Regions from separate parts of the Sphingobacterium sp. R2 genome, predicted to be linked through region 4. Evidence: riboswitches for the same ligand, from Rfam matches in the RefSeq annotation. Region 4 holds a riboswitch; each other region holds the start of a gene.
The links. A riboswitch is a leader RNA that binds a small molecule or an ion and turns the genes downstream of it on or off. The one in region 4 is predicted to bind S-adenosylmethionine.

Region 1 (7,511 bases), 1.7 Mb from region 4:
GCATCATCAATCAGTTCGACAACAGTGTTAATCTCTGGATCACCTAAAATTGCCTCCGCATCAGTAGAAAACAACTCCGCTGGTAGGGAGCGTTTTTTATCACCGTTTTTAATGACAAATTTCTTGATCTCCAGATTAAGATTTTTGGTTTTGATAATATCATAAAGACCTTGGCCTACAACACCAAATCCAAACATCCCTATTGTTAATTTATTGCTCATATCTCTTCTTATATTCTCTTATTATTTTGTTCAATCTCTTATACTAATTCAGCAGCATACACTTTGTGCTCGCTCAGAAAGAGGCTAATAGTTTCTGTTAGTTTTGCTGTTTCGATCAAAAAGCCGTCATGACCATAGGTTGATTCAATCTCTTCGTAACGAGCATTGGGAATATGCTGTGCTATGAATTGTTGCTCTTGTGGAGGAAACAATAAATCTGTATTGACACTCAATACCAATGTTGGACAGCTAATGTTTGATAGTGCAGATTCAATAGACAATCTGCCGCGCCCCAAATTGTGGCTATCCATTGCTTTCGTCAGGAAATAATAGCTGTAAGCATTGTAGCGGCTTACTAATTTTTCCCCCTGATAATTTTGATAAGATGACGCTTTGTAGTCGCCGAGCTTATTCTGATCATTTTCGCTCTGTGTATTACTATAGGTTGTATAATTACGGTACGATAGCAATGCCATTGAACGTGCCACCTTTAGTCCCTTAGCTCCGCCATCAGGATGGTTTGCATAAAAGGTACGGTCGGTTGTAATGGCAAGGCGTTGGCTCTCATTGAATGCAATACCCCATGGTGAATGAACAGCATTTGTGCCAACGACGATTAAATGATCGATTGAGATCGTGTTGGAAGCTGCCCATTCCAATGCCTGCTGCCCCCCTAATGAGCTCCCGATAAGAACGTTGATACGCTTGATGTCCAGATGGTCAGCAAGAAACTGGTGTGCACTGGCCAAATCTTTTACCGTAAACTCCGGAAATGATAGGTAATAGGGCTGCCCAGTGGTCGGGTTAATAGACAATGGGTTGCTACTATTATAGGCCGACCCAATAACGTTGGCGCAGATGATAAAATAGTCGTTCGGATCAAATAAATCATCGGTTCCAAAAAGACCCGGCCACCAATCCAGGACGTTTGCATTGGCCGTTAGTGCATGACATACCCAGATCACATTGCTGCGATCTGGATTAAGTTGGCCAAACGTCTCATAACTGATTTGTAAATCAGTAAGCTCTCGTCCATTTTCAAATACAAAAGGCTCTGGGTGCAGATAAATATGCTTACTCATTTTACGTTTAAATTTTATAGCCGAAAGTCTAATTAGTTGATTTTATCAAAAGCTTGTTGTAAATCTGCTTTGATGTCATCAATATGTTCTATTCCGACTGACAGACGCAACAGTCCTTTAAACACACCCGCATTCGCTTGGTCGTCCTCACTCAATTGTTGGTGGGTCGTTGCAGCTGGATGAATAATCAGCGATTTAGTATCGCCTACGTTAGCTAAATGACTGATTAATTCTAAGCTGTCGATAAAGTCGTTGGCTTTCTGGGCTGCGTCGCCTTTTAGCTGGAAAGAAAGCACTGCGCCGTATCCATTTTTAAGATATTTTTGTGCATTTGAGAAACTCGGCGAGCTTTTTAATCCCGGATAATTTACCTTTTCTACCTGAGGATGGGCCTCAAGCCATCTAGCGATTTCCAACGCGTTGTCGACATGCCGTTGTACACGTAAAGACAATGTTTCAAGGCCTTGTAACAACAAGAATGAATTGAAAGGAGAGAGTGCTGGTCCAAAATCTCTTAATCCCTCTACACGCGCGCGGATTGCAAATTGTATATTACCAAATGAGCCATTTTCACCAAAAACATCTGAGAAGACCAATCCATGATAGCCATCGGACGGTTCGGAAAATTGGGGATACTTCCCATTTCCCCAGTTATAGTTACCTCCATCAACGATGACGCCACCAATGCTGGTTCCATGACCACCAATCCATTTCGTTGCCGATTCAACGACCACATTTGCGCCGTGCTCTAATGGTTTAAATAAATAACCCCCAGCTCCAAATGTATTGTCAACAATTAATGGCAAATCGTATTTTTTGGCTACAGCAGCGATTTTTTCAAAATCAGGAATATTGAAACTTGGGTTTCCGATTGTTTCAACATAGATAGCCTTAGTTTTATCGTCAATGAGCGCTTCTATTTTATCAGCTTCACCATCGGTCGCAAAACGCGCTTCAATACCTAGCCGTTTGAAGGAAACTTTGAATTGATTGAATGTGCCTCCATATAAGTTGGACCCTGCAACAAAATTGTCGCCGCTTTCAAGAATATTATTTAATGCAATAAACTGCGCTGCCTGACCAGATGCAACTGCGACTGCTGCAACACCACCTTCTAAAGCTGCAATCCGCTGTTCAAATACATCCGTAGTTGGATTCATAATCCGGGTATAAATGTTTCCAAACTGTTTTAACGCGAATAGATTGGCTCCATGTTCTGCATTTTCAAATACAAAAGATGTTGTTTGATATATAGGAACTGCTCTGGATCCTGTGGTAGGATCAGCGATCTGGCCAGCATGAACCTGTAGTGTTTCGAATTTTAAATTTTTGTTAGAAGACATAATATATTAGATTTTAAGGTTTCAAAAAAAGAATTTGTAAAGGTAAAAGAGAAGCATACACACCTACTTGGAAGGTCTGTCAATCGTTATCCAAGAAAAAGGAAATGATGTTTAACAAGCAGTGAAGTGTGTATGCATACGCATTCGCATCGATACTTTTTTACGATGTAGTACACTTTTGCTGTTCGCAAGGTTCAGTTGTATTGAACCTGAACCTGAATTTGTAATGGATTTCAGTAAGTTAATAAGCATTGTCTTATATCATTTATATGCTCCAAAACGGTATTGTTTTGGACAGGAATTGGCACCTTTTCAAGCAAATTGAAGGTTGCCAGTGGGTCATTGAGCCAGTCTCTCGCCACTTCTTTATAAATCAAGACCTACTGATTAAGGAAGGTGTTGATTAGAAATCTTCTTTCGAAGACGATACAAATATAAACTTCTTTTTTATCAATGCAAAAGAAATACGTTTTTTTTAGTTAAAAGGGAGCTACCTCCGCAGCTGGAATTACATATTTGTTATCCAATATCAATACATAAATACAGCGGTTTACCTTATGTTTTTTTTAAGGTGATATTTTCTGCAAGCTGATCTAAATCGGTTAAAAGGGGTTTTAAAGCATCAATTCTACTGTAGATATTGTGTTTTATGTCGTGATTAGATTCTCTACCTAACGATAGGGAGAGACCAGCCAAATGCGAATTGATGCGATAGGAGAGTGCTTGAAAATGATGGATATGAGACCAGTCTACCCACTTGTGTTCAGGTTCCTTCTTCATTTGATTGATCGCATCGGAAAATAGAGCCATGGCAGTCTGTGCCTTTTTTCGAGCGAGCCGAATGTCGAACGAACTTTGCAGATCGTCGGAAAGGCGTCTGTTGATAATTTGAAAATAATGATGGTTATACAATGCGACCTCTTTTGCTAAGTGGATTATGCTCGAGCTTTGGCGTACTGGTATCAAAAAATAGCCCGCTATTGCCAGCAGCGCACCAACTAAAGTAAAAATTATTCTACTGCCTAAAATGATATTAATATTTCCTTCAAATAAGTTTAATGCAATGACTATGCCCAGCGTAATAAAGATCACACTGACCATATAATTTGATCGGTTGAATAAGAAGAATCCAAATAACCCAGTAGCGGCAATGAGAAGAAGAGCAGGCAGAAAGTCAATGCAGACCAAACAGAGTATACCGACGGCAATTCCCGAAAATGTACCTAGTATGCGTTCTATATTACGTGTTTTAGTCATTGAAAATGCAGGTCTCGCAACGATGGCAATAGTGAGTAAGATCCAATAGGTATATTTAAAATCCAAAAAAGATATACCTATCAATGCACCTGTTCCGAAGAGAACCGCCATACGGAGTGCAAAACGGAAAAGTGGATTATGGAGATGGAGTCTGCTCTTGATATCATTTAAACTACGCAATGGACGGTTGATAAATTGCTGATACTCATTAGTGTCAATTTTGTTTTTGATTTCTTGATTCTGATAAAAAGCAACTTGAATCCGTTTGAGAACTTCAATAATAGCTTCAATATTGCGGATGATGGAAGCAAGAATACCATTTGCTTGCGCAGTCTGTTGTTCTTGGATTCCCTTTAGATCCGACAACAGTGCACTGATTTTACTGTGGTTGTCGTAAAGCTGCTCTGCATAGCGAAACCTTTTATTAGGCTGCGAAAAACTATCGATTTCCAAGGCCAGTAATTTTATACTACGACGAATTAGCGGAAGGCTGCCGGTATCCAGCAAATTTTTTCGAATGGCATCATAATCATGATCCAGTGCAATAATTAATTCGTGTAAATCAATTAATCCATACACTTGACTAAGCCAATAGTTGCTTTTGTGCCAGCGTTGGCTAATGATTTTTTCTTCCCTAAATAAGAGCGATCTGATTTGCTCTTGTTGTTCACTGATCTGGCCATAAATTTTTCCTACGCGGCTGTAAGTCAAGTCCAGCGGAATATCCGGATCGTAAGATTCTGAACGTATCAATAGAAATTGAGATAAACCGTGAAACCCATTGGCCATGGCGTGTTTCAAAGAACGATAGGGTTGTATGTAAGCCTGCAATAGGCTAAAGAAATAATAGATGCTGGCGCCTACGGTAATTTCTAAGCTCACTGAAAGCGGATGCTGAGGGGCCATACCGATGACAAAGCTCATCAGAATCAATGTCATGTTCCCAATTGCGGCATAACGAGGGCCGAAAATTCCATAAAAAGTACAGATAAAGCCTGCCGAACTCAATAAAATAACCAGCGGCCAATGATAAGGAAAAAGATAAGCTGTAAAAAGCGAAGCAATAAAGAAAGTGGGAATACAAACAAGGGCGGAAGAAAATTTATCTTTCCGATTACCTGGAGGATCAGTTAATGTAGTCAATAATGATCCCACCCCAATACCGATGGCTGCGTTTGCCGGTGCGCCCAACAGATAGATCGCCAAACTCGGCAAAATGCTGATAGATACATTGCGAAAAGCATCGCCAGTATGTTCACCCTGGATGAACCGGATAATATGGATATAAAAAAGGTAGAATCTTTTCTTTAACGATTCAATGCTCATCAATCAGTTTACTAATTTTCGCTGCAAAAATACAAATATTATGCTTAATATTTTGTATATACAATTTATTTGTTTTGAATATTATGTATTTTGTAGATTTTTATTTTGATTCAATTCATGTTAATCAAATTTCGCCTTGAACCCTGCTGTTTGACGTTCAGCAATAATTGCTCGTAAAAGGCCGTTTGCGTTCGCTTGATATAAAGATGACCGTACATAGCCAACTCTAACGGTCATATGAGCTTCTTATAATAAGCCTTTCTGATGGGAGCGGTCTAGCGCTAAAAATAAGGGGATTAATCGCCGAGTAGAGAAAATATTCTTCTAAATTCATTGTTAAGCATATAAAAAAGAAGGGGTATCCTCTTTTAGAATACCCCTTCTCTTTATTGCGATGTTGTTTTAACTTAAAAATAAGATCTCTCTCAATTTTGGAAGAGGCCATTTTTTGTCATCAACAATTTTCTCCAATTTGTTGACATGATAACGGATCACATCGAAATATGGCTTAACCGATTCATCGTAAGCGATTGATCTTTCACGTACGTCATCAATTTGGTTTGCTTTTTTACGTTCCTGACGCATTGCTTCAGCTTGTTCCAAAATGGTATTTACGTGTGTTGAAATACGTTCTACAAAGTTTAATTGAGAGCTAAATGCTGACTGCGCTAGACCAAGGTCTTTTAATCCTTTGACATTTTCAATCAATTCGTTTTGATAAATGAAACATGCAGGAGCAATTTGGTTGTTAACCATCTCTTCGATAACACGTGCCTCAATTTGTAATTTCTTATAGAAGTTTTCAAGCAAAATTTCGTGGCGAGCTTCAGATTCACGTTTGGTATAAATACCTAATGATTCAAACAGCGCTAAAGATTCTTCTTTTACATAAACATCTAATGCTTTAGGCGTCGATTTGATGTTAGAAAGACCACGAGCTTCGGCTTCTTTTTCCCAATCTTCGCTATATCCATTACCTTCAAAACGGATCGCTTTTGAATCTTTGATGTATTTGCGGACAACGTTTAAGATCGCGAGATCTTTTTTAGTGCCTTTTTTGATTTGTTTATCAACTTCTGTTTTGAATTCGATCAATTGTGCTGCAACGATTGCATTCAATACCGTCATTGGTAAAGCGGAATTTGCCGAGGAGCCGACCGCACGAAATTCAAATTTGTTACCAGTGAAAGCAAATGGTGAGGTACGGTTCCGGTCTGTATTGTCCAATTTTAATTCAGGAACTTTAGGAATACCATGCCATAAGTTTGCCTCTGCTTTTACTTTTTTAGCAACACGAGCAGATTCAACTTCTTCAAGAAGTTCATCCAATTGAGAACCTAAGAAAATTGAAATAATTGCTGGAGGAGCTTCGTTTGCACCCAAACGGTGGTCGTTGCTTGCACTCGCAATAGAAGCGCGCATTAAGTCAGCATATTCATAAACTGCTTTGATGGTGTTAACAAAGAAAGTCAAAAACATCAAATTATTCTTCGGAGTTTTACCGGGAGACAGTAAGTTTATACCTGTATTTGTGATTAGCGACCAGTTATTGTGTTTGCCCGATCCATTAACACCAGAGTAAGGTTTTTCATGTAACAATACTTTGAAGTTATGTCTTAAAGCTACTTGCTCCATGAGGTTCATTAACAATTGGTTGTGATCGATCGCCAAGTTGATCTCTTCATACATTGGCGCACATTCAAATTGGGACGGAGCAACCTCGTTGTGACGAGTTTTTAATGGAATACCTAATTTCAAAGCTTCATTTTCCAAATCCACCATGTAAGCCAATACGCGTTCTGGAATGGCACCGAAATAATGATCTTCCAATTGCTGGCCTTTAGCGGACATGTGTCCAAATAGCGTGCGGCCAGTTAACTGAAGGTCCGGACGAGCATTATACAAAGAAAGGTCAACCAAAAAATATTCTTGTTCAATACCTAAAGAGGCATTGACCTTGGTAACAGATTTATCAAAATATTGAGCGACATCAGTTGCTGCTTTATCAACAGCATTGATTGCTTTTAACAAAGGTGCTTTATAATCTAATGATTCCCCTGTATAAGAAACAAAAACTGTAGGAATACAGAGTGTTTTACCAGCTCCTGTTTCATAGATGAAAGCTGGAGAAGATGGATCCCAAGCAGTATAACCTCTAGCTTCAAACGTGTTGCGGATACCACCATTCGGAAATGACGATGCATCTGGTTCTTGTTGCACTAATGCATCAGCTGTAAATTTTTCAATGGCTTCACCGTTGTCATCAGGTTCAAAGAATGCAT
Region 2 (7,511 bases), 980 kb from region 4:
TTTCTTTAAGAACAACGCATTTTACAGCAGATATCATCCGCACGGTTATTTTTAATCTCCTGTTAGAAATTGCCGACGAACTGGCATCTAAAGACCAAGATCCAATGGAGAGTGTACAGGAGACCAACAACTTGTTCTATAAGTTTACAGATCTGGTACAGCGACATAGCAACCAATACAAAGACGTACAATATTACGCCGACCAGTTATTTATTTCAAACAAATACCTCATTCAGGTTGTTAAAAGAGCATCAGGTAAAACACCACATGAAATTATTGATGAGCATGTACTTAAAGAAGCCTATGTGCTGCTCGGAAATCCCGAAAAGACTATCTCAGAAATTTCTTATGAAATCGGATTTAATTCCATCTCAGCATTTGGTCGTTTTTTCAAAAAATACGCTACTTTATCGCCATCAGAGTACCGAAAGCGACAAAATATGTAGATAGCGGAAATTCGGTAGAACAATAGCGAATTTGAGGGCACAAATGATTAAGGTTGTCTTAGTAACTTTAGTCAAGGATTAAAAAACATCAGAATCATGAAAGAAATCACCTCAAAATTCGACAAAGTATTAAATACATCTGCTGAATATGGAAATGTAAATCATGAACCTGATTCAAGCAAAGAACAACAACGTAATACACCAAAGAAATCGATGCCTTTTTCTGATCAGATCGGTAATTATCAGCGCAATAAAGGCATTCCCCCAAAATCATATAAAGACAGTAAAATCTACATCGTCGGAAGTGGTATAGCAGGGATGTCTGCTGCTTATTATTTTATCCGCGATGGACATGTTCCTGCGGAGAACATCACATTTCTCGAACAGCTCCATGTGGAAGGTGGCTCGTTAGATGGGGCGGGTAATGCTACCGATGGTTATATCATCCGCGGTGGCAGGGAAATGGATATGACCTACGAAAATCTTTGGGATATGTTTCAGGATATCCCTGCATTGGAGATGCCTGCCCCTTACAGTGTGTTGGACGAGTACCGTTTGATCAATGATAATGATTCCAATTACTCGAAAGCCCGTCTCATTCATAAACTGGGCGAGATAAAAGACTTCAGCAAGTTTGGGCTGGGCAAAATGGATCAGCTGGCCATCATTCGATTGCTCCTTAAAAATAAAGAAGATCTAGATGACTTAACCATCGAAGACTACTTCAGCGAATCATTTTTATCCAGCAATTTCTGGAATTTCTGGCGTACCATGTTCGCTTTCGAAAACTGGCATAGTTTACTTGAGCTGAAATTGTACATGCACCGCTTTTTACATGCGATAGACGGATTGAATGATCTTTCATCACTTGTATTCCCAAAATACAACCAATACGACACTTTTGTGACCCCTTTGCGTAAAGTACTTCAAAGCAAAGGTGTAAACATTCGATTCAATGTATTGGTCAAAGATCTGGACATCCAAAGCAATACTGATGGAAAAGTTGTGGAGGCCCTAATTACAAAACAAGATGGCAAAGAAGTAAAAATTCCAATCGGGAAAGACGATTTCGTCATTATGACAACTGGATCAATGACAGAAGATACCTTCTACGGGGACAATAAAAACGCGCCGATTATCGGTATCGACAACAGCAGCAGCGGTCAAAGCGCGGGCTGGAAGCTCTGGAAAAACCTCGCCGCCAAGTCAGCCATATTTGGTAAACCCGAAAAGTTCTGCAGTAACATCGAAAAATCAGCATGGGAGTCTGCAACACTGACTTGTAAGCCTTCGGCTTTGGTTGAAAAACTCAAAGCATATGCGGTCAATGACCCCTATTCGGGTAAAACAGTTACTGGCGGTATCATCACCATTACCGATTCCGATTGGTTGATGAGTTTCACCTGTAATAGACAGCCACATTTCCCTGGACAACCGGATGATGTTCTTGTCTTATGGGTATATGCCTTATTTATGGATAAAGAAGGAAATTACATCAAAAAGCCCATGCCCGAATGTACCGGAGATGAAATTCTAGCCGAGTTATGCCACCATCTAGGCATCATTGATCAACTGGAGAATGTTATCACAAATACCATTGTACGTACGGCGTTTATGCCTTACATTACGTCTATGTTTATGCCTAGAGCAAAGGGTGACCGTCCAAGAGTTGTCCCTGAGGGCTGCAAAAATCTTGGCTTGGTCGGTCAGTTTGTCGAAACTAATAACGATGTGGTTTTTACCATGGAAAGCTCAGTACGCACAGCTCGGATTGCCGTATATGAACTTTTAAACTTAAATAAACAGGTTCCAGATATCAATCCCCTTCAATACGACATCCGTCATCTCTTAAAAGCAGCCAAAACGTTAAATGACGACAAACCGTTTATAGGAGAAGGTTTACTGCGTAAACTATTTAAAGGAACTTACTTTGAACATATCCTGCCACTTGGTTCCGCGGACGAGGAAGAGCATGAATCCTTTCTCACAGAGCAGATCAGCAAATTCAAAGATTGGTTAAAGGGAATCAAAGGATAAGGATAAAAATCAGAAAAGAACAGCAATGATTTTAAATAATAATAATAATAATAATAATAATAATAATAATAATAATAAGATGGACTTTAAAAATATAACAATTGCAGGAAGCGGTGTTTTAGGTTATCAGATCGCTTTCCAAACTGCTTTTCATGGCTATGATGTTACCGTATATGACATCAACGATGAGGTACTTGAAAAAGCAAAAGCTAAATTTGATCTTATGGCGCAGGCATTTGAGAAAGATCTTCATGCCAGTCAGGAACAACTGGCTTCAACCTTCGACAGACTCAGTTACGATTCAAACCTTGCTTCGGCAGTAGCAAACGCAGATTTTCTGATCGAAGCTGTTCCCGAAAACCCTGCCATTAAAATTGGTTTCTATCAGGAGTTAGCGAAAGTCGCTCCAGAGAAAACCATTTTTGCGACAAACTCCTCCACCCTACTACCAAGTCAGTTTGCCCAAGAAACTGGCCGTCCAGAGAAGTTCCTGGCGCTACATTTTGCCAATGAAATCTGGAAGCACAATACAGCAGAAATTATGGGCCATCCGGGTACAGACAAAACGGTATTTGAGCAGGTTGTAAACTTTGCAAAATCCATTGGCATGGTTGCCCTACCGCTGCATAAGGAGCAGCCTGGCTATATTGTAAACTCCTTACTTGTCCCATTACTTTCGGCAGCAACGGATCTTTTGGTCAACGAAGTAGCCGATGCCCAAACGATCGACAAGACTTGGATGGTTGCCACGGGAGCGCCAACAGGCCCCTTTGGCATACTCGATATCGTTGGCATCACAACAGCCTATAATATTAACAAAATGAGTGCCGAGGCAACCAATGATCCCATAAAGATAAAAACTGTAGCCTATCTCAAAGAACATTTTATAGACAAGAACAAATTAGGCGTCGCTACCGGGGAAGGGTTTTATACCTATCCCAATCCAGCCTATCAATCGCCAGACTTTTTGAAGTAATCGACTGGCTTTCGAAAGAACGCGACTTCAATAAACAGCTCGTGCATGATATTGCAAGATAACGGATAAATAAGACTTGTTATACAGTATACAGAAATGCCTTTCAAATGCTGATTTGAAAGGCATTTCTCCAACATCTGCTTAGCGTATTATCCATATAAGGAATCTTCAATTGCATTCCACAGTTGAATTCTTTTTTGCAGCGCAACTTTACTAATTTCCTTCATTTCCGTCCATTTAACCTCATCGTCCTTCGCAAGATCTGTAATCATCTGCATCGCCAATGGACCGTGTTCGTCACCATCTAAATCAATATGCCGCTGAAAATAATAAATAAAACTGTCTAAATTGGCTGTGGGGAAATTCGCTTTAATTTCTTCTAAAATAGACGTAAACATTCCGGGGATGAGGTCTTCACGTCCAAAGGTAAACACCGCCGCAATTTTATGCACCTCGCCCTCGGCAATCACTTCAAATGTAAAATTCAGAAAATCTTTGATTCGCTTATCCAATGTTGTCATTGCTATAACATCGAATATATTATCCGATTTTTTGGCATTGGCAATAAATTTATTGATCAAATGGAGATCGGCCCCCATAGCAGACATGGCGTCGAGATACATCTCAAAATGGCTTAATCGACGTCCATCGATATATTCATCCGACTCTTCTGCCAATACAATTTCATTAATCAAATAGCGCGTTGAAGGATGTTCACTGGCGAACCATGGAAGTGTGGTACAGGTTAATTTGATCTGTAAAGCTTTTAATAAAGACATAAAATCCCATACAGCATACACATGCCCTTCGGTAAAAGAACGTAAATTTTTGATCGTTTTGACTTTACGGTATAAAGGGTGTTGCAATAATACTTCGCGTTCAGCAGCAATGTATTCGTTAATTTCCGCAATTCTATTCATGGCGCAAAAGTATTGTGTTATCTCTGCTTTTTAAAGTATTTTCGATGAGATTACAGTAACATGATAAATTTCCCATCCAGCTAACCGCTTTATAACCAAATCACAGCCAACACCCCGCCTCGCTTTGACCTCCCTATTTCTGTAGCTAACGCCCATTTAACCTTAAAAACAAAAAAAAATTTCATTATAAAAAATAATCTACTATATTTGTAGAGTATTCAGAATTGCATGATGCAATACCAACCGAGTGGAGGCACCGCGGTGGTAAATTAATACGGGTTTCGACCAAAATAAACGTCGCAGAACGATTATTTTCCCAATAAGATCTGGATACAGTTTATGGTTTAATCCTTTAAATTTTTAAATTGTATGGCTACTACAACAAATCTTTACCAACATTTACTGGAAAAATTCAGTTATTACTCCACAGATGAACTGATCCAGCTCAACAACGACACCATTTTAGGACAAGGCTGGGGATCATCGAAAGCTACCTTCAGGACAGCTTTGATCAGTACGTTTTCAAAAAGGGGACTTGATCTTTCTAATATTATTTCCAAGGAAGACGGTTTCACCTCGGTGAAGCAGGTACCTGTACGCTTGGAACAGAATGTCCTGATTCCTTTACAGTAATGCCCTATAAACAAAAAAAGAGTAGGCCTAGCCTACTCTTTCGTCAATGAGTGATGATATCTTAATGTATGATTGAGCGAATGGGCTGTTTGCCGAGCGTCGTCTTTGTAGGACGAGAGATCGTCGCAATTTTGAATTTCTGCCACATCCACTTTCGTTCTTACTTTGCTGATGACCTGATTTAATTCCGATTTCCAGTTGCCCGGATCGCCAAAATCGTCCATCCAATTTTTATTGATAAACTTTTTGTAGTTCAAAAGCAAAATATACAATTCCTCACCACTACCGGCGCGATTGATTGACGTGCGCCAGTTCTCTAATTTTTCTTTAAAACTCATAACCAGCAATATACAAAAGAAATACGACTTGACCAAATATTCCGAGTTTTACCGTACGTATTGACAAAGATTTGACAGGATAATCGCTTTTTCGTCGGGGTCGACAATTTCATAAAAACTGTTATCTTTATCACCGCAGCCTGAGCGCTTAAACGGTTGCAATTTAGTTGAATACATGAGTATGCGATATTTTGATTTTGAAAACAGTAAATACGGCTTTCCCTTAGCGATGGATGCCCATCGGTTTGAGGACAATACCGACCTGATTTTTGAAGCCGAACCACACACCATCAACTTTTTTGAGATCATGTTTTTTGAACAGGGAAGCGGGGTGGCATATACCAATGAAAAACGTATTGATCTATGCCCAGGAACCATTTTATTCGCTTTTCCCAATCAGATCAAGCAATATGAATTTGATAAAAATAGCGTCAAAGGATTCCATTTAATCTTCAAACCTGAGTTTTTGGAATCGTTCTTTCAGGATAAGACACTTGTATATAAACTACCCTATTTTTACAACTATTCATTTTCGCCCTATATTGTCGCAGCAACTCATGATTTCGAGGTATTTAAAATCCTGCTTTCCGAAATTGTTTTTGAGATCGGAACATTTCGATCCGACAGTCCCAATATGATTCGCGCATTCCTTGCCAGTATTTTACTGCGGCTGGATCGGCTATTTCGCGCATTTCACCATATAGCCAATGAAGGCTCGAACAATAATTTGCTGACGCGATTTAAAATGCTCATGGAAGAGCATGTCAACTCCAACCTGAACTGCAATCAATACGCGGACTTACTGAAAATACATCGCAATGAGCTGAATCGTCAAATTAAAGCTTATACGGGCCACAGTCCAATCCACCTAATCCAACGCCGAAAAGTTCAAGAAATCAAACAGCGGCTTCTCCTGGACGAGCAGTCTATCGCCCAAATTGCCGTTGAACTTCATTTCAGCGATCCTAATAATCTTTCCAGATTTTTTAAAAAACTAACGGGCATATCTCCTTACGCCTATAAGCAGAAAATGCAAAATGATAGTTTTTCATAAACTTGTGATAGCTATCCATTGACAAAGCGGGGCTATCTTTGCATAGATCGTCGTTGCATTCATCAGATGACGGTCACCGTTTTAAGATTCATCAGCTGGATACGTTTATGTTATCGAGCATCACACTTGAAAAAATATGCTAAAAGCACTACTATTCTGTTGTTCACTTTATGGGCTACTTACTAACCCCGCATACCGTATTACTGGCCGTTTAGTTGACCACCAGTACAATCCGGTTGGTTATTTCATAATTGAAACCTTTGTATCCAATACGGAAAGGGAGCCCTTGGCCTTATTAGGTCGGGATACCGTTAGGAATAGCAATGGCGAATTTAAGATCAAGGTGTTAAAAAAGGGGAGCTATCTTCTAAGGATAGCCGTTCCGGATTACACCGATTATTCTCTTTTTACCACCATACAGGATTCAACCTACTCCTTTCCTGAAATACATTTGCAGCAAACAAAATAAGTGTTACCTATTCAACCTTGTATCCCATAGACCGCATTTTTGCGATCGCATTTGCCTTCTCTAGGGTGATTGGTCGTATTCGCTTAAGGTATCCTAGGGGCTTACTAGCCCCCTTGTTTGCCTATTCTTTGCCGACTGGTTGCTATTTAGTTACCATTTTAGCAGAGAAACAGCTAAAAAACACCAATCAAACAGCAGAGAAACGGCAAAGAAACAGCAGAGAAACAGCAGAGAAACGGCAAAGAAACAGCAGAGAAACGGCAAAGAAACAGCAAGGAATAAGCAGAGAAAGAGCAAACCAATGCCAAGCCAATCTCCTAGCAGGAGCGAAGAAGTACCAAAGAATAGGCAAAGAAATACCAAAGAACGCAGGAAAAAACACTGCGTATTATCTGCAAAAAATCAATCGACAACTAAACTTTTACCTTATATTGCGGTCTCATTAACACGTACACAAACAAGAATTCTTCTATTTTAGTCCAAACGCGATATGATACTAGCTATTTCCTTCAAAACCATGCTCGCCCTTCTTCTGCTTGGCTCTGCCAGCGATGTCTATGTTGATAATAGCAAATACGAAAATAGCAGTGCCTATATCCATCAAGACCAGTTGGGAGACGGCTATGCCAAAATTGGCG
Region 3 (7,511 bases), 990 kb from region 4:
TCATAGACTTTTTAAACAAAAAAACTGTCCCAAATAAATTTGAGACAGCCTCTTTTTCTTTTATTAGAAGGGTAGGTCATCTTCATTTTCATCTTCAAGGGTAGGAGATTCTTCTTTAGCATTGTTAGGGTCTGATAAAACCATGAAACTATCCACTTTAATTTCAGTGATATACTGCTTTACTCCTTCTGCATTCTCATAGTTACGATAGGTAAGCTTACCTTCAACCATCAGCTTCGTTCCGCGTTGGCATTTCTTTTCTATGGTTGTGTTTTGATTGCCCCACACCACAAGTGTATGCCACTGGACTTCTTCAACCCATTCTCCGGCTTTGTTCTTAAATAGATCATTGGTGGCGAGACGTAATATGGAATAATTTGTACCTGTGGAAGTTGTTTTGATGATCGGATCATTTCCAAGATGACCCACTAACTGTACTTTGTTACGTAATGTACTCATGTGTCTAATTTTTAAATGTTTTTAATAATTCTTATTTTAGTTGATGTTCATTGGCTTTTAACACCGAATGATCTAGAGCAAAGATGAGAAGGGAGAAAGATCTTATTCGTCTGTTTACCATTTGTATTCGACTGTAGTCGATTGTAACCGTTTGTTGTCGTTTAGTAATTTGCTATGAGTTCTGTTGAAAGAGCTTGCCTTGAATGTGGCAAGGGTATACGTGGCCGTTCTGACAAGCGATTTTGTGATGATGCTTGCCGGAACGCCTATAACAATAAATTAAATAGCGACCAGACCAATATGGTGCGCAATGTGAATAATATTCTGCGAAAAAACCGTCGTATTTTATTGGAAGCGTTGAGTGGGGAGGGTATGATCAAGATACAACGGGAAAAGTTAAAGCGGTTGGGATTTGATTTTAAGTTTCATACACATACTTTTTCCAATAACAAGGGACAGACCTATAACTTTATTTATGAAACAGGCTATCTGTTGCTGGAGAATGATTGGGTATTGATCGTTCAAAAGAAACCACTGTGATTTTAATCGCAACAGATTCCTTAGTATTGGTCTAGTTTGCAGAACTGAGTTTGGCCTTCCTTATTGCGATATAATTAAAAATAGTGAAGGTTAGAATCAATAGGTAATAGCATACTGGGATGAGTAAAAAGTAGGCGCTATTAAAGATATCGCTTAAAAAAGACGGTAACGAAATCTTAAAAAAATCTGCAATAATGATATAGCCTATGAAACTTCCGAGAAAAAATAGTCCAACAGCATGTGTTGTAATTATTCTTTTTAGGTGCTTACTGTATAAGGCGTCTCTGTTTTGTTTCGTATAGCCCATAATTGCAGGCACCAATAACCCCAATAATGGATTGACCAGAAAGGTAAGCGATGCTAAATATAAGGCTTTAATACTTCCTGTTTGATTGTTGTCGATACTGATTTGATTTACATTTGGCATAATGAGTTGTTCTAATGGTATTTCCAAAATTTGACTGATCTGTTTGAGACTAAATCCACTGATTTCTTCCGTGCCTTTTTCTATGCTTTGCACAGTTCTTAGCGATACACCTGCTCGATCAGCGAGTTCCTGCTGCGTTAGTCCCTTACGTTTTCTTGATAGTTTGATGAATTGATTAGCTGGCTGACTTTCCATGGTTCAAAGATGGGGAAATTGTCAGTGAATTTTAGTGAAATTGATGCGACAATAATATGCCAATATCGTTCTGAACAATATAACATGTTAATAATCAAAAGTTTTTGTAATTTGGTAAATATTTTGAATCTTTGCAATTCAACAGAATAATTAATAAAAACGGAAGAATATGTTTGCAATATTAAAAAATCCCGCTTCGTCCACAGAGAAGATTCTCGGGAATATTCTTCGGAATACGGCCCTTTCCTAATCTTCTTTCTTAATACGTTAAGTAACCTAGGTTGCTATTGGCTAAAACTTGGCCCTCTAAATGGTAGTCCACTTGTCCAATATGCTTAGCTTAAAGCTTAATTAAGGAGTTTTAAAATCCAGTACTTTCAAAGTTATTGTGAAAGCTGGATGTGAATGTTATGTTTTAGAAAATTTTATGAATTCAGTCAATAAATATGTCCTTCAGGCACTGGATAACTATCCGATATATTTGGAGGAGACAATAGAGTCCTTATCTTATGCGCTATCCTATGATGAGTCCAATACAATGGCGCTTTGTTTGATGGGAAGAGTTCATGCCGAACAGTTGTTTGATTATGAGCAGGCAAAAAGGTATTTCCAGGAAGCCTTGGCGCATAATGTGCGGGCAGTGGAAGTTTATCCTTATTTCATTCAGACATTGATTGATATGGGAGAATATGAAGCTGCAAAAAAAACGATTAAATTCGCTTTGACACTTCCGGGGATGCCTCTGGCAGGGATCTGGCTAAAGAAAGCACTTCTATTTGAAAAATTAAGAAAATACAAAAAGGCGTTGAAGGCGTTAAAAATCGCGAAACTTGAAAATGTTGATCTTGATTTTTCGTCAAGCCTGAAGTCGATTGAGGAGCGGATTAGAGGAAAGCAGGAAATTAGTAAAGGTAGTGGGAAGATTAGGAAGAAAGAAAGTAATCCTGATCATAAGTAGGCCCTTGATCTGGCTACAATTTTTAGATTAATATGCGAAAAAAAAAGCCCTAGGTGAGATTTCACCTAGGGCTTAATCAATAGCGTTTAGGAATTATTCTGCTCTTAAGATTTTGGCAGCTTCCACCATAGATTCTAAAGCTGCTTTGGTTTCTGGCCAAGCACGGGTCTTCAATCCGCAGTCAGGATTAACCCAAAGTTGTTCTGCCGGAACTACTGCTTTTGCTTTACGCAATAGATCTACCATCTCGTCTTTGCTGGGCACACGTGGAGAGTGAATATCATAAACACCCGGACCAATATCATTTGGATATTTAAAGTCGCCAGCGAAAGCATTCAATAATTTCATTTGAGAACGTGAAGTCTCGATCGTGATAACATCAGCATCCATTGCAGCGATATCTTCGATTACATTATTGAATTCTGAATAACACATGTGTGTGTGAATTTGTGTATCGTTTTCTACATTTGAAGAAGAAACACGGAAAGCACGTACTGCCCAGTTTAAGTAATCTTTCTGATCAGCCTTACGTAAAGGTAATCCTTCACGGATAGCTGGTTCATCAATTTGAATAATTTTGATACCTGCTTTTTCCAAAGCTTGTACTTCATCCAGGATAGCCAAAGCAATTTGGTAAGTTGTTGTTGAACGCGGTTGATCGTTACGTACGAAAGACCATTGTAAGATGGTAACCGGACCAGTCAACATACCTTTCACCGGACGGTTTGTCAACGATTGTGCGTAAGATGACCAACGTACAGTCATGTCCTTTGGACGGTAAACGTCACCATAGATAATCGGAGGTTTAACACAACGAGAACCGTAAGACTGAACCCAACCGTTTTGTGTGAAAGCGTAGCCAGCTAGTTGTTCACCGAAGTATTCAACCATGTCATTACGCTCAAATTCGCCGTGTACTAATACGTCGATATCCAATTGCTCTTGAAGACGGATGGTGTTTTCCGTTTCTTCTGCGATTGCTTTATCGTATTCCTCTTGAGTAATAGCACCTTTTTTCAAATCTGCTCTCCATTTACGAACATCTTTTGTTTGTGGAAAAGAACCTATCGTTGTGGTAGGGAATGCCGGCAAGTTAAATTTCGCTTGTTGCGCTGCTTTACGGTCTGCAAATGATGAAGTACGTTTTGCATCGTCATCAGTGATATTGCTTGTACGTGTCTTAACTTCAGGTTTGTGAATTAATGGAGAAGTGCGGCGGCTCTCAGCAGCAGCTTTGTTCGCTTCAAAACGTTTCGCTGTTTCCGCATCAACTTCGCCTTCTGCCAGTACAGCTAAGTCTTTCACTTCAGCTAATTTTTGTTTGGCAAAAGCTAACCAATTCTTTACTTCAGCAGGTAATGATTGTTCATTATGCTCATTATCTAGGTCAAAAGGAACATGCAACAATGATGAAGAAGGAGCCACCCAAACGCGGTCTTTTCCTAATGCATCAACAGCCTGTTTGATTTTAACCAATGATTTTTCGTAATCATTTTTCCAGATGTTACGACCTTCAACAATACCTAAAGATAATGTTAATGAAGCTGGAACTTTAGCTAGTACCGTATCCAATTGGTTTTCACCACGTACCAGATCCAAATGTAAAGCATGGACAGGTAAGTTAACTGCGATATCTTCGTTGTCTTTTAAAGCTTCGAAGTAAGTCGTTGCGATTAATTTGATATTTTTTGCTGCTGCAGCTAATTTTTCGAAAGTAGGTTGATATAAAGCTTTTACTTTAGCATCTAAATCCAAAGCTAAGAAAGGCTCGTCAATCTGGACATATTGTGCACCAGCATCAGCTAGTTTAGCCAATATTTCCTCGTATACAGGAACAAGTTTATCCAATAAATCGATACGGTCGAAGCCAGTTTCTTTTTCTTTACCGATCAATAGGTAAGTGATCGGACCGAGTAAAACTGGTTTAGTATCAATGCCCAAGGATTTTGCTTCGTTGTATTCGTTTAAGAATTTTTCAGAAGTCAATTTAAATTCTTGATCTTTTGTAAATTCTGGTACCATGTAATGGTAGTTGGTATCTAACCACTTGGTCATTTCCATTGCAGTCACGTCGATTCCTTCCTGTTGGAAACCACGAGCCATAGCGAAATATAGATCTAAACTGTAATTGTTGTCTACTTTATTCAATAAAGAATGGTAACGGGCAGGAATTGCACCAACCGTAAGGGTTAAATCCAATACTTGATCGTAAAAGGAGAAATCATTGGAAGGGATCAAATCTATTCCAGCATCTTTTTGTGTTTTCCAATTGCCTTCACGTATTTTTTTTGCGGTATCCAATAATTCCTCAACAGAAGATTTTTTAGCCCAATAGGCCTCATTGGCTTTTTTCAATTCGCGGAACGCGCCCACACGAGGGTAACCTAAATTGTTAGTCAATAACATAATGAATGTTTTTAATATTTTTTTTCAACTATATTTCTTGCTAGAGAGAGAAGGACACACTAGAATTTGGTGACTTCGGCTTATCATTCCCATATACAATGGGTAGAATTTAGCACCTTGTCAAGGGACAGGTTGCTAAGGCTTCATCGGGTCTATTCCCTCTGCCTTTCTCTATAAGCGATGCTAAGGTAACGTAATTATTTTAAAAATGCAAATTTTTTAGAAAAGTGTATTTATTTTTTATATTCTACTAAGAATAAAATTGTTTTTTTCTCTTCTTTTCATCGAATTATTACTTTATTTCATAATTCTATACACTATAGACAAAAAAAATGGGAATGATCCTATTACTCCTTCCCTCTGTTTTTAGCTTACCAAAAGTTTGTAACCTTTTCCATGTACATTTACAATCTCCACTTTACTATCCTCTTTCAAATATTTTCGAAGTTTACTGAGAAAGACATCCATACTTCTACCCGTAAAATAGTTGTCATCATGCCATATTTTTAATAAAGCCTCCTCTCTTGTCAATACATCATTTTTCTTTAGGCAGAGCAGGCGTAATAGTTCAGCCTCTTTAGTCGATAGTTTTTGCATCTGCCCTTTATAGGAAATCTGCTGGCTTGTATAATCAAAGAAATAATCGCCAATTTCAAATTTGTCTGCAACGATCTCTTCCTCTTTATCACGAACACTGCGTTTAAGCAGAGCATTGATGCGAAGTAACAATTCCTCAACGCGAAACGGCTTGGTGATATAATCATCTCCTCCAAGTTCAAAAGCTTCAGTTTTATCTTCCATCATACCTTTTGCTGTGGCAAAGATTATAGGAACAGTATTGTTCGTTTTTCTGATTTCACGCCCAACCGAGAAGCCGTCTTTTTTAGGCATCATCACATCGAAGATGCAGAGGTCGTAGTTATTTTTCTTGAATTGGGATATTGCTTCATCACCATCTGTACATAGTGTGACGTCAAATTTTCCCTTTAATTCGAGATAGTCTTTTAAAAGATCCCCTAAATTAGGATCGTCTTCTGCTAATAATATCTTTTGCATAATGAATACTTTAAATTTTAACGAATTCCCTTGATGCTGATAAATCAGCTTCCTCTACCTTTAAAATTCTTTTACAGAGGAAATATACAAAAAAGGAACCTTTTATTTTTTTGTAGGCAATATTACCTCAAAGGTCGTGCCCTTATCTTTTTCGCTTTTAACCGTAATTTTTCCATTCAGTCTCCTCAGAATATCTTGTACATAACTTAGACCGAGACCAAATCCTTTTACATTGTGGACATTCCCCGTAGGTATGCGGTAAAACTGGTCAAAAATCTTTTGAAGGTGATCTCGGCTCATACCGATACCATTGTCAGCTATAGTGACCACAATACTATCACCGACGTTTTTTGATTGTATATTCACATGTAGATCACCTTTGTTGTATTTAATTGCATTATCCAATAGGTTATAAAATACGTTTGAGAAATGCAGTTCGTCGCCAACGACGATATCTTTAGTGGCTGCCAGATCAATAGTAAATTTTCCGCCAATATTCTGCATTCTGAGCTGCATACTGTCTGTAACCGCAGAAACAAGATCGTTAATATGAACATCTACCTGATCTAATTTTAAGGTTTCTTTTTCTAGTCGAGCTAAATCAAGTACACGTTCAATGTGATTTCCTAATCTAACATTCTCGTCGTAAATGATATTGGCCAATTTTTGAACGCGTTTATGGTCGGCATTGATATCGGGGTCCTTAAGCGATTCACTAGCAATCATGATAGTCGCAACTGGCGTCTTAAACTCATGTGTCATGTTGTTGATAAAATCTGTTTTCATCTCCGAAACTTTCTTTTGTCTAAAGATGATAATCAACGTGTATGCAAAACACCCTACTAATAAAAAAAGTAGTGCAAGCATAGGCAAAAGGAGATAACCCATGTTATCTGCAATAATCGCCTTTTTGTCTGGAAAATAAATCGTTAATTTTCCCGGCGCAGCACCAATGTCGCCTTTAAAGAGAGCAGTGGAGTACCGTGTTGTATTTGAAGGATTCTTTAATGCCGCTTCGTTAAGGATATTATTAAGTAAAATATTGTTTGTGCTCCATATTTCGATATTAAATGGCGCTCTGATGTCGCGTTGAGCCAATTCCTCCTTGATAAGCTCTTGAACGATGATAATATTTAACCTATCTTTCAATGGGCGTTTAGCCAATTCCATTCCAATAGCGACATCTTCGATATAGTCAGCCTTTTTGCCCCCCAACATGGCAACAGAATCGTAAACGTTAAACCCCGACCAGGAGTTCTTTTTATTAAGCACATCCAGTCTTTTTTCTAAATCAGCGATCGTTTTTGTAAGTTTTGCATCCTCTCTTGGGGGTAAGGTGGCTACCCTGAATTTGGTTTGCTGATCAACCAGGCCATCCAGTAAGGGAATAACAAAGCGCGTACTATCATCTTTTCCGCTCACCTGATCATCTACCTTTGATGCGTTGAGCATGATAAAGGCTTGTACGAG
Region 4 (7,511 bases):
TTTTTGCTATCTTCTTTTCAGCATAAGTTATAATCCAATCGAGTAGATCGGGTCGCTCATCCAGTAATTGATTGAGCATGACTGTCAGCTCATTTTTCACTTTATTGACGTTCATTTCAATCTTGTAAGCTGCATCAAGATTGAGTTCATACGTAAATGCACGGATGACCTTTTGGGAGAAACCATCAATTGTACTTATCGTAAAATGACTATAATCATGTAGGATACGACGATAAACACGGTGAGCTTTCTCCTGCACAAGGTGTGACGTCCAACCTGGCTGTTGTGCCAGTAATAACTTTCTGAAATCTTCAATTTTAGGACTAGGGTGGCCTGTTGCCAGGCCATGGAGTACCGTTAGGATACGTTCCTTCATCTCGGCAGTTGCCTTATTGGTGAATGTCACCGCCAAAATTTCCTTGTAGCTATTCTCGTTGGATAGGAGGAGGGTGAGATAGTGTAAAGTTAAGCTAAAGGTTTTCCCCGAACCGGCAGAAGCTTTGAGTATTTTTAATGGCGCAACGGATTTCATAGAATGAAGGTAGAAAGTAAAAAGTGAATTGGCAAAAATGGCGAAGATTATTTTAATTGAGAAAAACAGACGTAATTTGAATCTAATTTATTAACCAAATTATCGTTTATGATATATACATGGTGACGTAATATGATGAGTTGATTACCTTTGGACGAAGCTAACAGCTGTACAAATTACGTTGGTGTTGACGGCAGAGCTCGTGTAATGATGTATGTTTTAAAAGGGGGGCAAGATGTTAAGGATGTCATTTTCAGTGAATTTTATAAAATCATGTTTATGATTAGAAAAAAATAACTATCTTTGCATCCCCTCTAGTATGAAGCTCGGGGGATATGTTGAATACATAAAATAAATTAAAAAATGGCAACTAAAATCAGATTGCAAAGACACGGTAAAAAAGGACGTCCTTTTTACCACGTAGTCGTAGCGGATTCTCGCGCTCCACGTGACGGTAAATTCATCGAACGTATTGGTTCTTACAACCCAAACACTAATCCAGCAACGATTGTTTTGGATTTTGAAAAAGCTTTGGATTGGATGAATAAAGGTGCTCAACCGACTGACACAGCTCGCGCTATCCTTTCTTACAAAGGTGTTCTTTACAAAAAACACTTGCAAGGTGGTGTGAAAAAAGGTGCTTTTGATGAAGCTGCTGCTGAAGCTAAATTTGCAGCTTGGACTGAAGCTAATGATGCAAGAATCTCTGGTAAAAAAGATGGTTTAGCACAAACTAAAGCTGATGCTAAAAATGCTGCTTTAGCTGCTGAAGCTAAGAAAAAAGAAGAAAAAGCTGCTGCTGTAGCTGCTAAAAATGCTCCTGTAGCGGAAGAAACTCCTGCTGAAGAGACTGAAGCTCCTGCATCAGAAGAAACTGAAGGTTAATTCTTTCATAAAGTATTCGAGAAAGCCGACTCAACCTTGAGCCGGCTTTTTTTGAAACAGCCAATAGGCTAATAGTTTGCCATTATCATGTCTTACATCTAATTGCCAAATACGAAAATATGACTATTGATCAAAGCTTTTACATCGGTTATATCAGCAAAACAAGAGGGCTTAAAGGGGAAGTACAGCTATTTTTTGAGTTCGAAGAATACGAGAGTTTGGATATGGACGTCGTCTTCGTGGAAGTGAACAAAAAGCTTGTTCCTTATTTTGTTGACGTCATCAAATTTCAAAAGAACAGCACCGCTTATGTGACATTCGAGGATGTGGATCATATTGATAAGGCTCAAATACTTGTGCGTAAAAAGCTATATCTTTCCAATGATAAAATGCCGGAGCGTGATCCAGATGATTTTAGATATACGGATTTAATCGGCTTTTTAGTAATTGATGAAAACCATGGTGAACTGGGGAGAATAACAGATGTTCAGGAATTTCCACAACAATTTGTTGCTACCGTAGATATGGATGGCAAGGAGCTGATGTTCCCGCTTTCGGACGATTTGATCTTAGGTATCGATGGCGAAGAGGAGATTATTGAAGTTGAATTGCCAGAGGGCTTGGTGGATCTCTATAAAGAATAAGCTATCCCCGAGCTTAATTCAAATGAATAGCGGTATACTATAACTATTGCAGTAATTTCTTATCTTGGTCCGTGTATTATTGTTGGCCATAATTATTCATTGATATTGAAACCGTTATTACTGCTGCTATTCGCATTTTCGTTATCTTCCTGTACTTTCTTTAGCAAGAAAAAGGCGTTTCCTGAAGGCAATTACCAAATGATATTTGGTTATTCGAATGAGGAGTATAAAAAATTAAAAAGCGAATCTTCCAAAAATGTGGAGGCAGATGTCTATGGTAATGACCCAATGCTATACCGATCTTTTCTCTCCCTCCATGATAAAGACCAATTTGTCCTAGCCATCGATGACATATTACTCTTCGGGAAGTATAGATTCAACGGCGACCGATTAGAGTTGACGGACGAGAAAAAAGGTAGCATCGGATTGGATATTGTTAAGGTAAAACAAGATTTTATTCAGCTGAGAGGTGATTTTTCACAGTTTAACTCCGAGCGTGTGCCTACTACCGAAAGACTTTATCTCAATTTTGCTTTAGATAAAACCCCTATACGCGAGACGCCAAGCAAATTTGACAGTCAAGTGAACTTGTGGCGGAATGCTCCCGTAAGAACAGAAAGTGAAAAAGAGATCAAGGCGAGGGCATTGAATTTTGTTGATTATTCTATCGCTTACTTTCAACATATATCGAGTTCTGGTACACATCACGATTATCGAATGGATGGTGTTGAATCGCCAATTATTTATGCGGAGAACGGTATTGTGCTGAAGGCGTGGAAAGATGTGCCCGAGTCGTGGAAAGCGTTGTTTTACAATGAACAAAATGCATTGATCGCTTATCGCTATTTATTTGATGGCTTTAAATATGGATCGAAAGAGGAATACCATGTAACAGGACTTCTATTAATCACGTTTTATCTCAAAAATCTACGGAATTCCCTAGCAACGCATCATTAGCCGATCCTGTTGTGGCGTAGTCAATCTGTTGGCTGTCAATGATCCTCGATCGTTAATTTTATCTGTTTTTTAGGTCTTTAAGTTTTGGTGGAGCGTAAATTCCTGTTATTACCTGGAAATAAACCTGAAGCCGTATTTATTGCGGTCTTTTCGCTGCCTTTTAAGCCTTTTCGAAAAAATATTTTTGTCTTTTGATTTTTTAAAACGATATTAGCAATGCTTATAGAGAAAGGCCGAGGGAATAGACCCGTTGAAGCCTTAGCAACCTGTATTGTTCAAGGTGCTAAATTCTACCCTACTCCATGTGGGAAAGATAAGTTACATGAAGATCAACGATTCCTCGACGTGTGCGTTTCGATATAAGCCAACCAAACTAAAAAACAGTTTTTTTAATGAAGATTATCGATCATATCCAGAATGCCAAAGGAAAAACATTGTTTTCTTTTGAGCTATTGCCACCGGCGAAAGGACAGGGCATCCAAAGTATTTTTAAAACCATGGATGAACTGATGGAGTTTAAACCTCCTTTTATCGACGTAACTTACCACCGGGAAGATTATATCTATAAAGAGCATGCAAGTGGATTACTGGAACGCGTTTCCTATCGCAAACGTCCTGGGACAGTGGCGATATGTGCAGCAATCATGAATAAATATAAAGTTGATGCAGTACCCCATTTGATATGTGGTGGTTTTACTAAGGAGGAAACCGAAAATGCACTGATCGATTTGAACTTCCTGGGCATAGATAATGTCTTGGTATTGCGCGGAGATGCACGTAAGGGCGATGCTGATTTTATTCCAACGGATGGTGGACATGCTTTTGCAACAGACTTATTGCAACAGGTTACTGATATGAATAAAGGAAAGTATCTTCATGAGGATATTGTCACTTCAGAAAAAACTGATTTTTGTATCGGTGTTGCAGGTTACCCCGAAAAACACTTTGAATCACCGAATTTTAATACTGACTTTAAATATCTGAAACAAAAAGTCGATATGGGGGCGGAATTTATAGTAACTCAAATGTTTTTTAATGTCGAAAAATATAAGGAATTTGTTACTAAATGTAGAGATAATGGAATCCATGTGCCTATTATTCCAGGATTAAAGCCACTGACAACTAAAAAGCAACTCGTGACCTTACCAAGAATATTTCATCTGGATATTCCAGAAGAACTGAGCGATGCTGTTTCGGCATGTAAAACAAATGCCGACGTCAGACAAGTCGGAGAAGAGTGGTTGGTACAACAATGTCAGGAGCTGATCAAGTTTGGCGCTCCGGTTCTACATTTCTATACGATGAGTAATCCGGGGCCAACAAAGAAAATTGTACAAAAACTAGCTTAACTCATAAAAATACCAGGTAAAGGGAGCTGATAAGCTCCCTTTTTCATTTTTAAGATATTCTATAATTGACCTTATAGCCCAGTCGTCGTGTTTATGACTTATTCTTTTAATTGAGTGGAAGCGACAGTGTATTTATTGTCAAGTACTTGTGTTAAATAGTGTTAATTAACATCCTGAAATCAGGATAACTTTTTACATTAATGTGCTATAAAGGATTTAATAAAAAACCAATTGACCTTATGACGTACAACAGAATAAATTCTCTACTGGGTTTTGCTTGTGGACTCATTGCCACATGTGTATATATTGCTACCGTGGAAAAGACGGTAAGCTGGTGGGATTGTGGTGAATTCATTGCCTGTGCTTACAAGCTGGAAGTAGCACACCAACCTGGGGCACCCTTATTTCTTCTGATTCAAAATATATTTTCTAACCTGGCTTTGGGTAATGCCGGTAAAATCGCCTATTGGATGAATATCGGATCGGCAATTTGCAGCGGGCTTACGGTTACATTTTTATTTTGGACCATAACAGCAATTGCCAAGAAGATACTCCGCGAAGACAAATGCATACCCTTATCCAACAGCTTGCAGATTTTCGGAGTAGGAATTGTTGGTGCAATGGCATTTAGTTTTAGCGATTCATTTTGGTATTCGGCTGTAGAATCCGAAGTTTATGCGATGTCGTCCTTGTGTACAGCAGTTGTGTTTTGGGGAATACTAAAATGGGAAGCTCGTGCTGATGAAGAAGGTAGTGACCGTTGGCTGGTATTTATCGGTTTTGTTATGGGGCTTTCTATTGGCGTTCATTTATTGAATCTTCTTGCTATCCCAGCGATAGCGATGGTTGTCTATTTCAGAAAAGCAACTCAGGTGAGTGGAAAGGGTACCTTAAAAGCTTTTGTCGTAGGTGTACTGATCCTGGGGGCTGTTTTGTGGGGTATTATACAATGGTTGGTTGGCCTGGCAGCTAAAGTTGACCTTGTATTTGTAAATTCACTTGGAATGGGATTTGGTTCCGGCATTTTCTTCTCATGTGCATTACTATTAGGCTCGATAGTTTACGGTTTGTATTATTCGCATACAAAGCACAAATACACGCTCAACACCGCTTTGTTAGTTTTTTGTTTTGTTTTATTTGGATACAGTTCCTACACCATGGTCATGATCCGGGCAAAAGCAAACCCATCCTTAAATAATAATGCACCGGATAATGTATTTTCGTTTTTGGGCTATTTGAGCAGGGAACAATATATTCGAGAACCATTACTCAAAGGTCCGTATTATGATTCGCAAGTGGTTGGTGTAAAGAGTAAGACAGGCTATCGGAAGGATCAATCGGCGTATGTTCCCTTCACACAGGTAGACAAATATCAATTTGATAAGGAAACCTTTTTCCCGCGTATCTATAGCCAAGATGGAAGCCATCAAGCCTATTATAGAAGTTACCTCAATTTGAAAGAAGGGCAACAGCCAACGTTCTCCGATAATTTTAAGTTCTTTTTCAATTTTCAGCTTGGCGATATGTATACCCGGTATTTCTTATGGAATTTTGTCGGTAGACAGAATGATAAGCAAGGGTATGGAACGTATAATGACGGGAATTGGCTGTCAGGAATCAAAACATTGGACAATTGGCGCCTGGGGGGCCAAGATAAACTTTCCCCAGCTCAAGAACATGATCCGAGCCGAAATACCTATTTCTTTCTGCCGCTGCTTTTGGGGATAGCTGGTGCGCTATGGTTGTATCGAAACAACAAGCCTTATACTTTGGTCGTAACCCTGCTGTTTGTATTTACGGGAATAGCGATTGTTGTTTACCTCAATCAAACGCCCATGCAACCCCGCGAACGGGATTATGCTTATGTGGGCTCTTTCTACGCCTTTGCAATCTGGATTGGACTGGGGCTGATCGCATTGGTTCGTTTCTTCAAACGCTTTTTACGAACACACTATGCTTTGGCGACAGGTTTATCCTTTGCGTTGCTGGGTGGCCCCATTATTTTGGTTCATCAGAACTGGGACGACCATGATCGATCGGAGAAATCGCTGGCAAGGGATTTGGCGCGTAATTATCTTGAAGCCTGTGCTCCAAATGCGATTCTATTTACCTATGGCGATCATGATACATTTCCGGTGTGGTACTTACAGGAAGTGGAAGGTGTGCGTCCCGATGTGCGCGTGGTCGTCTTAAGTTATCTTACCGGTGATTGGTATATGCAACAGGCCAAGCAGCCGACTTATCGGGCAGCAGGTCTCCCCGTAACAATTCCGGCAGAAAAGACAAAAAAAGGTGTCCGTGATTATATTCCCTTTGTGGATAGGCAACTTGACGAAGCTGTTGATGCCGGTCAGTTATTACAATTTGTGACCTCAGATGATCCAGAATATAAAGTTCAATTGAGTTCCGGCGAGATGGAAAATTATTTCCCCTCAAGAAAAGTAAAACTGGACGTCGATAGAGCGGATGTCGTTAAGAAAAATGCAGTTCCATCTTATTTGCAGGAAGCTATTGTATCAACGATGGAATGGGAGATACCAACTGAACACCTAACAAGGGCTGATTTAACAATCTTATCGGTGCTTGAAAATAACCAATGGAACAGGCCCGTCTATTTTTCAAATATGTTGCCAAGTGATCTTAAATTAGGTTTAGATAAATATCTTGTTAATGAAGGTTTCACGTCTAGACTGATGCCGGTCGCCGCTACAGAAGAGTCAACTGAAAAGCAAAGTGGGCAAGCCGGACTAGTGAACATGGAAGCTTTATATCATAATATTATGCACACGTATAATTGGGGGAATATAAAAAATGCTCGATATGTTGATACGGATTCATTCCGCTTTTCAAGCATGTATGCAAGAGATATTTTTGGAAAAGCAGCGCGTCTGTTATTGGCTAATGGCCGAATAAAACAAGCGGGAGAAGTTGCTAAAAAGGCATATGATCAATTACCGGCGCGCGTGTATGCTATGTCAGATGCGGTAAACTATGCTGATATTATTGATAGTCTATATCGTTCTGGACAACCTCAGCTCGCCAATAATATGATGGATCGAAATCTAAATTATGTAGCTGAACATATGGAATATTTGCATCAACTCGTAGTGGATAAGAAAAATTTAAGTTTCGAATGGAATGATA

Region 1: linked by a shared signal. The riboswitch ahead of VXM68_RS18920 (O-acetylhomoserine aminocarboxypropyltransferase/cysteine synthase family protein) and the one ahead of metF (methylenetetrahydrofolate reductase [NAD(P)H]) in region 4 are both predicted to bind S-adenosylmethionine.
Region 2: linked by a shared signal. The riboswitch ahead of VXM68_RS21820 (5-oxoprolinase) and the one ahead of metF (methylenetetrahydrofolate reductase [NAD(P)H]) in region 4 are both predicted to bind S-adenosylmethionine.
Region 3: linked by a shared signal. The riboswitch ahead of metE (5-methyltetrahydropteroyltriglutamate--homocysteine S-methyltransferase) and the one ahead of metF (methylenetetrahydrofolate reductase [NAD(P)H]) in region 4 are both predicted to bind S-adenosylmethionine.

The regions. Positions count from the first base shown of each region.
Region 1 is NZ_CP142884.1:4,506,683-4,514,193, reverse strand. It holds gene VXM68_RS18930 (homoserine dehydrogenase) at 1-221, opposite strand, end outside; gene metX (homoserine O-acetyltransferase) at 260-1,303, opposite strand; gene VXM68_RS18920 (O-acetylhomoserine aminocarboxypropyltransferase/cysteine synthase family protein) at 1,336-2,646, opposite strand; SAM riboswitch class I at 2,909-3,021, opposite strand; gene VXM68_RS18915 (FUSC family membrane protein) at 3,202-5,229, opposite strand; gene VXM68_RS18910 (glutamine synthetase III) at 5,632-7,511, opposite strand, start outside.
Region 2 is NZ_CP142884.1:5,214,519-5,222,029, forward strand. It holds gene VXM68_RS21800 (helix-turn-helix domain-containing protein) at 1-446, shown strand, start outside; gene VXM68_RS21805 (oleate hydratase) at 543-2,483, shown strand; gene VXM68_RS21810 (3-hydroxyacyl-CoA dehydrogenase) at 2,563-3,459, shown strand; gene VXM68_RS21815 (DUF3050 domain-containing protein) at 3,609-4,379, opposite strand; SAM-I-IV-variant riboswitch at 4,589-4,682, shown strand; gene VXM68_RS21820 (5-oxoprolinase) at 4,749-5,012, shown strand; gene VXM68_RS21825 (hypothetical protein) at 5,045-5,350, opposite strand; gene VXM68_RS21830 (AraC family transcriptional regulator) at 5,526-6,404, shown strand; gene VXM68_RS21835 (hypothetical protein) at 6,541-6,873, shown strand; gene VXM68_RS21840 (hypothetical protein) at 6,891-7,319, shown strand; gene VXM68_RS21845 (DKNYY domain-containing protein) at 7,364-7,511, shown strand, end outside.
Region 3 is NZ_CP142884.1:1,824,678-1,832,188, forward strand. It holds gene VXM68_RS07545 (single-stranded DNA-binding protein) at 64-459, opposite strand; gene VXM68_RS07550 (hypothetical protein) at 634-999, shown strand; gene VXM68_RS07555 (helix-turn-helix domain-containing protein) at 1,031-1,621, opposite strand; gene VXM68_RS07560 (hypothetical protein) at 2,049-2,579, shown strand; gene metE (5-methyltetrahydropteroyltriglutamate--homocysteine S-methyltransferase) at 2,673-4,985, opposite strand; SAM riboswitch class I at 5,063-5,165, opposite strand; gene VXM68_RS07570 (response regulator transcription factor) at 5,352-6,041, opposite strand; gene VXM68_RS07575 (sensor histidine kinase KdpD) at 6,144-7,511, opposite strand, start outside.
Region 4 is NZ_CP142884.1:837,823-845,333, reverse strand. It holds gene VXM68_RS03490 (UvrD-helicase domain-containing protein) at 1-532, opposite strand, end outside; gene VXM68_RS03485 (30S ribosomal protein S16) at 896-1,417, shown strand; gene rimM (ribosome maturation factor RimM) at 1,537-2,061, shown strand; gene VXM68_RS03475 (hypothetical protein) at 2,167-3,018, shown strand; SAM riboswitch class I at 3,236-3,338, shown strand; gene metF (methylenetetrahydrofolate reductase [NAD(P)H]) at 3,411-4,367, shown strand; gene VXM68_RS03465 (DUF2723 domain-containing protein) at 4,607-7,511, shown strand, end outside.